2 regions of the Streptomyces sp. YS-3 genome follow, and region 2 is predicted to be linked to the other one. Evidence: riboswitches for the same ligand, from Rfam matches in the RefSeq annotation. Region 2 holds a riboswitch; the other holds the start of a gene.
The links. Region 2 has a riboswitch for cobalamin ahead of ACJA3G_RS10525 (HoxN/HupN/NixA family nickel/cobalt transporter). Riboswitches for the same ligand answer to the same signal wherever they lie in the genome.
Positions count from the first base shown of each region.

Region 1: linked by a shared signal. The riboswitch ahead of ACJA3G_RS03515 (ribonucleoside-diphosphate reductase subunit alpha) and the one ahead of ACJA3G_RS10525 (HoxN/HupN/NixA family nickel/cobalt transporter) in region 2 are both predicted to bind cobalamin.

Region 1 covers NZ_JBJHPC010000019.1:6,338-10,589, forward strand. The annotation lists gene mctP (monocarboxylate uptake permease MctP) at 1-1,519, shown strand, start outside; cobalamin riboswitch at 1,638-1,792, shown strand; gene ACJA3G_RS03515 (ribonucleoside-diphosphate reductase subunit alpha) at 1,922-4,252, shown strand, end outside.
Region 2 covers NZ_JBJHPC010000084.1:8,931-13,182, forward strand. The annotation lists gene ACJA3G_RS10520 (penicillin acylase family protein) at 1-1,855, shown strand, start outside; cobalamin riboswitch at 1,945-2,151, shown strand; gene ACJA3G_RS10525 (HoxN/HupN/NixA family nickel/cobalt transporter) at 2,149-3,384, shown strand; gene ACJA3G_RS10530 (NAD(P)H-binding protein) at 3,377-4,216, opposite strand.

The sequences.
Region 1 (4,252 bases), on a different contig from region 2:
GAACGAGCACAGCCTCGACGAATGGGGGCTGGGCGGGCGCTCGTTCGGCACCTGGGTCACCTGGTTCCTGCTCGGCGGTGACCTCTACACGGCGTACACCTTCGTCGCGGTCCCGGCGGCGGTGTACGCGGCGGGCGCGGCCGGGTTCTTCGCGGTGCCGTACACGATCCTCGTCTATCCGCTGATCTTCACGTTCCTGCCGCGGCTCTGGTCGGTCTCGCACAAGCACGGCTATGTGACGACCTCGGACTTCGTCCGCGGCCGGTTCGGCTCCAAGAGCCTCTCGCTCGCGGTCGCGGTCACCGGCATCCTCGCCACGATGCCCTACATCGCGCTCCAGCTCGTCGGCATCCAGGCGGTGCTGGACGTGATGGGCATCGGCGGCTCCGGCAACTGGTTCGTCAAGGACCTGCCGCTGCTGATCGCGTTCGCGGTGCTCGCCGCGTACACCTACTCATCGGGTCTGCGCGCCCCCGCCCTGATCGCGTTCGTGAAGGACACGCTCATCTACATCGTCATCCTGGTGGCGATCATCTACATCCCGATCAAGCTCGGCGGCTTCGACGACATCTTCGCGGCGGCCCGGCACAAGTTCGAGACGCCCAACGCGGCCGGCAAGCCCACCGGCGCGCTGGTGCCCGGCGAGGCGGGCCAGTGGACCTACGCCACGCTCGCCCTCGGCTCCGCGCTGGCGCTGTTCATGTACCCGCACTCGATCACGGCGACCCTCTCCTCCCGCAGCCGCAACGTCATCCGCCGCAACACCACGATCCTGCCCCTGTACTCGCTGATGCTGGGTCTGCTCGCGCTGCTCGGCTTCATGGCGATCGCCGCCGGGGTCAAGGTCAAGAACGGCCAGCTGGCCATCCCGCAGCTCTTCGAGGACATGTTCCCGGACTGGTTCGCGGGCGTGGCCTTCGCGGCGATCGGCATCGGCGCGCTCGTCCCGGCGGCCATCATGTCGATCGCGGCGGCGAACCTGTTCACCCGCAACATCTACCGGGACTTCATCAAGCCGGACGCCACGCCCAGGCAGGAGGCACAGGTCTCCAAGATCGTCTCGCTCCTGGTGAAGGTGGGCGCGCTGGTCTTCGTCCTGACCATGGACAAGACGGTCGCGATCAACTTCCAGCTGCTCGGCGGCATCTGGATCCTGCAGACCTTCCCGGCCCTGGTGGGCGGTCTGTTCACGCGCTGGTTCCACCGCTGGGCGCTGCTCGCGGGCTGGGCGGTCGGCATGGCCTACGGCACGCTCGCCGCGTACGGGGTCGCCTCCCCCACCCAGAAGCACTTCGGCGGCAGCTCCAAGGAGATCCCCGGCATCGGTGAGATCGGCTACATCGGCCTGACGGCCTTCGTCCTGAACGTGGTGGTCACGGTGGTCCTCACGTTCGTCCTGCGGGCCGTGAAGGCCCCTGACGGGGCCGACGAGACGTCCCCGCAGGACTACACGGCGGACGCGGGCGACCCTGGCGTACAGACGGAGCTGCCCCCGGCGACGGCGGGCTCCGCGCACTAGCCGCCCCCTCCTCCGTACGCGACGACGGGCCGCCGGGAATCCGGCGGCCCGTTGTCGCGTTGCGGGAGGACGAGTTGACGCTCCGACACCCTCCGAAGCCGACACGACACAACATGTGGGGGTGCCGCCGGAGCCCGGCACAAGATGTATGCTCATGCTCGCTGTCGCCGCAGGGGAATCCGGTGCAAATCCGGAACTGTCCCGCAACGGTGTACTGGTACGCATTCGCGTACTTGTTCAGTCCGAGGACCTGCCGGACAGCGCGCCCTGACCGTCCGGTCCGGGTGCCGAGACGTCCGGGCCTCGCGGAATGGGCAGTGGACGCGGCGTACCCCCGAGGGGGTGTGTCCGTGTGCCCGCGCACTTCCCAGAGGCCCCGTGCCGAGCGAGGAGTGCCCCCACGTGACCATCGCCCCTGCGGATCCCGCTTCAGCGATCACCGAGGAGTCGGTCGACGCCCCCGGGACCGCGCTGCTGCGGACCCTGACCGACCTCACCGCCGATCTGGTGGACACCGACCCCGGCCGGGTCGCCGCCGCCGCGCTGCGCGGACGCAACGCGCGCTCGGACGAGGCGGAGCTGCGTGGGCTCGCCACCGAGGCCGCCGCGGGTCTGATCTCCGAGGACCCGGCGTACTCCCGCCTCGCCGCCCGGCTGCTGACGCTCACGATCGCCGAGGAGGCCGCGGGCCAGGGCTCGGTCTCGTTCTCCGAGTCGGTCGAGGTCGGCCACCGCGAGGGGCTGATCGCGGACCGCACCGCCGACTTCGTGCGGCTGCACGCGGCCCGGCTCGACGCGCTGGTCGCGGCCTCCCTCGCGGACGGCGCCGACGACCGCTTCGGCTACTTCGGCCTGCGCACGCTCTACTCCCGCTACCTCCTGCGCCACCCGATCACCCGCCAGGTCATCGAGACCCCGCAGTACTTCATGCTCCGGGTCGCGGCGGGCCTGGCCGAGGACGACTCGGTGCGCGCGCTGGACGAGGTCGCCTCGCTGTACGGGCTGATGAGCCGGCTCGACTACCTGCCGTCCTCCCCCACGCTCTTCAACTCCGGTACCCGCCACCCGCAGATGTCCAGCTGCTACCTGCTGGACTCCCCGCTGGACGAGCTGGACTCGATCTACGACCGCTACCACCAGGTGGCGCGCCTGTCCAAGCACGCCGGCGGCATCGGCCTGTCGTACTCCCGCATCCGCTCGCGCGGTTCGCTCATCCGGGGCACCAACGGCCACTCCAACGGCATCGTGCCGTTCCTGAAGACGCTGGACGCCTCGGTGGCGGCGGTCAACCAGGGCGGCCGGCGCAAGGGCGCCGCGGCGGTGTACCTGGAGACCTGGCACTCCGACATCGAGGAGTTCCTGGAGCTGCGCGACAACACCGGCGAGGACGCCCGGCGCACCCACAACCTGAACCTGGCGCACTGGATCCCGGACGAGTTCATGCGCCGGGTGGACGCGGACGGCACCTGGTCACTGTTCTCCCCCGCCGACGTGCCCGAGCTGGTCGACCTGTGGGGCGACGAGTTCGACGCCGCCTACCGCAGGGCCGAGGCCGCGGGTCTGGCCCAGAAGACGATCCCGGCGCGGGACCTGTACGGCCGGATGATGCGCACCCTGGCGCAGACCGGCAACGGCTGGATGACCTTCAAGGACGCCTCCAACCGGACCGCCAACCAGACGGCGGAGCCCGGCCACACGGTCCACTCCTCCAATCTGTGCACCGAGATCCTGGAGGTCACCGACGACGGCGAGACGGCCGTCTGCAACCTCGGCTCGGTCAACCTCGGCGCCTTCGTGCTGGCCTCCGGCGAGATCGACTGGGAGCGTCTGGACGCGGCCGTCCGCACCGCCGTGACGTTCCTGGACCGGGTCGTCGACATCAACTTCTACCCGACCGAGCAGGCCGGCCGCTCCAACGCCAAGTGGCGTCCGGTGGGCCTGGGCGCGATGGGCCTCCAGGACGTCTTCTTCAAGCTGCGCCTGCCCTTCGACTCCCCCGAGGCGAAGGCGCTGTCGACCCGGCTCGCCGAGCGCATCATGCTCACCGCGTACGAGGCGTCCTGCGACCTCGCCGAGCGCTCGGGCCCGCTGCCGGCCTGGGACAAGACCCGTACGGCCCGCGGTGTGCTGCACCCCGACCACTACGACGTCGAGCTGAACTGGCCGGAGCGCTGGGCGGCGCTGCGCGAGCGGATCGCCGCGGTGGGCATGCGCAACTCGCTGCTGCTCGCGATCGCCCCGACCGCGACCATCGCCTCCATCGCCGGTGTCTACGAGTGCATCGAGCCGCAGGTCTCCAACCTCTTCAAGCGCGAGACGCTCTCGGGTGAGTTCCTCCAGGTCAACGCCTACCTGGTGGAGGACCTGAAGCGGCTCGGCGTGTGGGACGCGCAGTCCCGCGAGGCGCTGCGCGAGGCGAGCGGCTCGGTCCAGGACTTCAGCTGGATCCCGGCCGACGTGCGCGCGCTCTACCGCACGGCCTGGGAGATCCCGCAGCGCGGCCTGATCGACATGGCCGCGGCCCGTACCCCGTTCCTGGACCAGTCGCAGTCGCTGAACCTGTTCCTGGAGACGCCCACCATCGGCAAGCTGTCGTCGATGTACGCGTACGCCTGGAAGCAGGGGCTGAAGACGACGTACTACCTGCGCTCGCGCCCGGCCACGCGCATCGCCCGCGCCGCACAGGCCAGCGCCCCCATCCCCGTCCAGCAGGCCGCCCCCGACGCCGACGCG
Region 2 (4,252 bases):
GGCATTCCAGCAGAACGTCGCCACCGCGACCCCGCCGGCCGTCGGCAAGGCCACCAAACCCGCGCGCGAGGGGGCGACGGCACGCGACGCACGTGTGGCAGCCTCGACCCCGAAGACGTCCACCCTCCCGGCGGCCACCCTGTCGAGGAGCACCCGGCCGCGCCGTGACGAGCTGGGCAGCAACGGCTGGGCGCTCGGCCGTGAGGTGACCCGCGGCCACGACGGCATGCTGCTGGCCAATCCGCACCTGTCATGGATCGGCGCCGACCGCTTCTATCAGGTGCAGTTGACGATCCCGGGTGTCATCGACGTCGCGGGCGGGGGCATCTACGGCACCCCGCTCATCGAGATCGGGCACACCCGCACCCTCGCCTGGACACACACCACGAGCTACGCCGACCACGCCTCGCTCTACCGCCTCACCCTCGCGCCGGACGACCCGACCAGCTACCTCCTCGACGGAAAGGCGGTGCCCATGGGGCGCCGGGCCGTCCCGGTGACCGTCCGGGGCACCGACGGCAAGCTCTCCACCGTCACCACCACCCTCTACACCTCCCGGTACGGGCCGGTCCTCGCCGACGGCTGGACGCGCACCGAGGCGTACGCTCTCAGGGACGCCAACGCCGACAACCTCCGCTCGATGAACGAGTGGCTGGCGATCGGCAGGTCGCACTCCGTGGCCGAGCTCAGGCAGGCGCACCAGACGTACCAGGGCATCCCCTGGACGTACACGATCGCCTCGGACTCCACCGGCGCCACGTACTTCAACGACTCCTCCGCCGTGCCGCATGTCACCGACGACCAGCTGAAGCGATGCGCCCTGCCGGGCCAGGACAACGACCTCCCGGGCGTGCTCGACGGCTCCACCTCGGCCTGCGACTGGGGCAGCGACCCCGACGCGGTCGTCCCGGGCGTCTTCGGCCCCGGCCACCAGCCCCGGCTGACCCGGACCGACTACGTGGCCAACTCCAACAACGACTCGGCCCTGACCAACCCCTCGGCGCCGCTCACCGGATATCCGAAGATGTACCGCGCCGGCGCGCCCCTCGGACCGCGTGCCCAGCTCGGGCTCCGGATGATCGCGGACCGGCGCGACGGCACCGACGGCCTCGGCGCACCGGGGTTCAGCCTGCCCACCCTCCAGGCGAGCATGCTCGGAGACCGCAACTACACGGCGGAGCTGGGGCGGGACGACGCGGTCGCGATGTGCCGCGCGCACCCCGTCCTGACCGCGACCGACGGCACCGAGGTGGATGTGCGCGCCGCCTGTGACGTGCTGGCGGCCTGGGACACCCGCGACGACGCCGACAGCCGTGGATCCGTGCTGTGGCAGGCGTTCCGTACCCGAGTGAGCGGTCCGCACCCGTGGTGGCGCGTTCCGTACGACCCGGCCCGGCCGCTCACCACTCCGCGCGGCCTCAACGGCGACGAGCCCCGGGTGCGGCGGGCGCTGGCCGACGCCGTGCGCGAACTGGCCGCCGACAAGGTGCCACTGGACGCGCCCATCGGCAGGGTGCAGCGCTGGGCGGGGATACCGCTGCCCGGCTGCTCCGGCGCCGAGGGCTGCTTCAACGTCGTCAACGCGACACCCACGTCCGGCAGCGGCGGCGCCACCCGTCCCGCCTCCCCGCAGGACCGCGCCTCCGGCTCCAGCTTCGTCATGGCCACGGAGCTGACCCCCCAGGGCCCCCGCACGCGGACGATCCTCACCTACGGGCAGTCCGCCAACCCGAAGTCGCCCCACTACACCGACCAGACCGTGCTCTTCTCGCGCAAACAGTGGGTCACGGAACGGTTCACCGAGGCGGAGATAGCCTCCGACCCACGTCTGCGGATCACCGTCCTGCGCGGCTGACTCATGGCGGGGCCCGCCGGGCAGGCTCCCGGAATGTGATCTGCAATACCCCTGCTTGCGGCCAGACTTGCAGGTGAGGCGGGTCGCACCTACGGTTGGCGGGCCGTGGTGTTCGGGAAGACCGGTGCAAGACCGGAGCGGCCCTCGCCACTGTGATCGGGCCCCACGTCGTTCAGGCCATGAACGGCTTCGGGTAGCCCGTCCCGTTGTGCCACTGGTGGCCGTAGGCCGCTGGGAAGGCGGGGACGGTGCGACACCCGGAAGCCAGGAGACCGGCCACGGCATCTCGCGTAATGATCCACGAGGTGCTGGAGCGTGAACGAATGACCCTGCCCACCCCTGCCGCCACATTCCACTGGCGGCGCGAGGACACCGTACGTACCGCATGGCTGCTGGCGGTGATCGCCGCCCTGCATGTCGTCGCGTTCGGCATCCTGTTCCTGCTGGTCGTGCCCGAGCACTACGAGGTCGGCTCGAAGACGTTCGGCCTCGGCCTCGGCGTCACCGCCTACACCCTCGGTATGCGGCACGCCTTCGACGCCGACCACATCGCCGCGATCGACAACACGACCCGCAAGCTGATGGCCGACGGCAAACGGCCGGTGTCGGTCGGCTTCTGGTTCGCGCTCGGGCACTCCAGCGTCGTCGTCGTGATGGCGGCGCTGGTGGCCGGGGGCGCACAACTCGCGGGCACTCTGATGAACGACGACTCACCGACCCACCAGACCCTCGGTGTGGTCGGAACGACCGTCTCCGGATCGTTCCTCTACCTCATCGCCGCACTCAACCTGCTGGCCCTCGTCGGCATCCTGCGGGTGTTCCGGGCCATGCGCGCCGGGACGTACGACGAAGCCGAACTCGAACAGCACCTGGACTCAAGGGGGTTCATGAACCGTCTGCTGGGCCGCTTCACCAAGTCGATCACCCGGCCGGGCCAGATGTACCCGCTGGGTTTCCTCTTCGGGCTCGGCTTCGACACCGCCACCGAGGTCACCCTGATGGTGATGGCCGGCTCGGGCGCCGCCGCCGGGCTGCCCTGGTACGCGGTGCTGTGCCTGCCGCTGCTGTTCGCGGCGGGGATGAGCCTGTTCGACACCATCGACGGCACCTTCATGAACTTCGCCTACCAGTGGGCGTTCTCGAACCCGGTGCGCAAGGTGTTCTACAACCTCACCATCACGGGACTGTCCATCGCGGTGGCCTTCCTGATCGGCACGATCGAGCTGGTGGGCGTGCTGCACGAGAAGCTGGACCTGCGGGACGCCGTCACCGGGTGGGTCGCGGGCCTCGACCTGGACAACGTGGGCTTCATCATCGTCGGTCTGTTCGTCGCGGTGTGGGCGGCGGCGCTTGCGTACTGGCGGTTCGCCAGGGTCGAGCAGCGGTGGGCGGTGCGCGCCGCCGCGACAGCCGCACTGCCGGACCGGACCGGGCCGGGCGCGCCCCGCGACGAGCCCGCACCCGCACCCGCACCCCACGACGGGACCGCAGCAGCCGCGCCCGCGCCCGCCCCGGACGCTGTCAGCTGAAGGCCGTGGCGTTCGCCGCCGCCCATTCCGTGAACGTGTGCGGAGCCCGGCCCAGGAGCCGTTCCACATCCGGGCTCACCCGTCGCTCCTCGGGTGTGGGCTCGCCGAGGATGCGAAGCGTGCCCTCGATGACCGGCTCCGGCATGAAGCGCAGCAGCAGCTCCCGCGCCTCGGCCCGGCTCTGTTCGACGAACCGCACCGGCGCTCCCAGCGCGTCCCCGATCGCCCGCGCCTGTTCGCGTGGCGAGACCGGGGCCGGGCCGGTCAGCTCGTAGGTCCGGTCCGCGTGGCTCCCGTCGCGCAGGGCCACCGCGGCGACGGCGGCGATGTCGGCTGGATCGACGACCGGCAGGCCGACATCGCCGAAGGGCGCGGTGACCGTCCGGTCGGAGCGTATCGAAGGGGCCCACATGTAGGTGTTGGAGGCGAAGCCGCTGGGCCGTAGGACCGTCCACTGGAGGCCCGACTGCCGTACGGCGTCCTCGAAGGCGCGCAGCTGGGCGTGCGCCAAGGAATCCGGGCGGGTCGCGGTGGCCTGCGAGGATTGCAGGACCACCCGCCGGACTCCGGCGGCCTGCGCCGTGTCGAGGATGGCGTACGGGTCGAGGCCGTCGCCGCCACCGGGGACGAGGAGGTACAGGGCCTCGGCCCCGTCGAGCGGGCGCTTGAGGCTCTCGGGCCGGCCCGGATCGGCCTGCCGGAACTCCACGTTGCCGGGCACGTGATCCGTGGGCGCCCGGCGGGAGAGGGCGGTCACGCGCTCACCCGTCGAGGCGAGGTTCTGTACGAGATGCCGTCCGACGTTCCCGGTGGCTCCGGTCACCGCAATCATGGTTTCTCCCTGGCTGGTTGTGAGGTGCTGGCACAG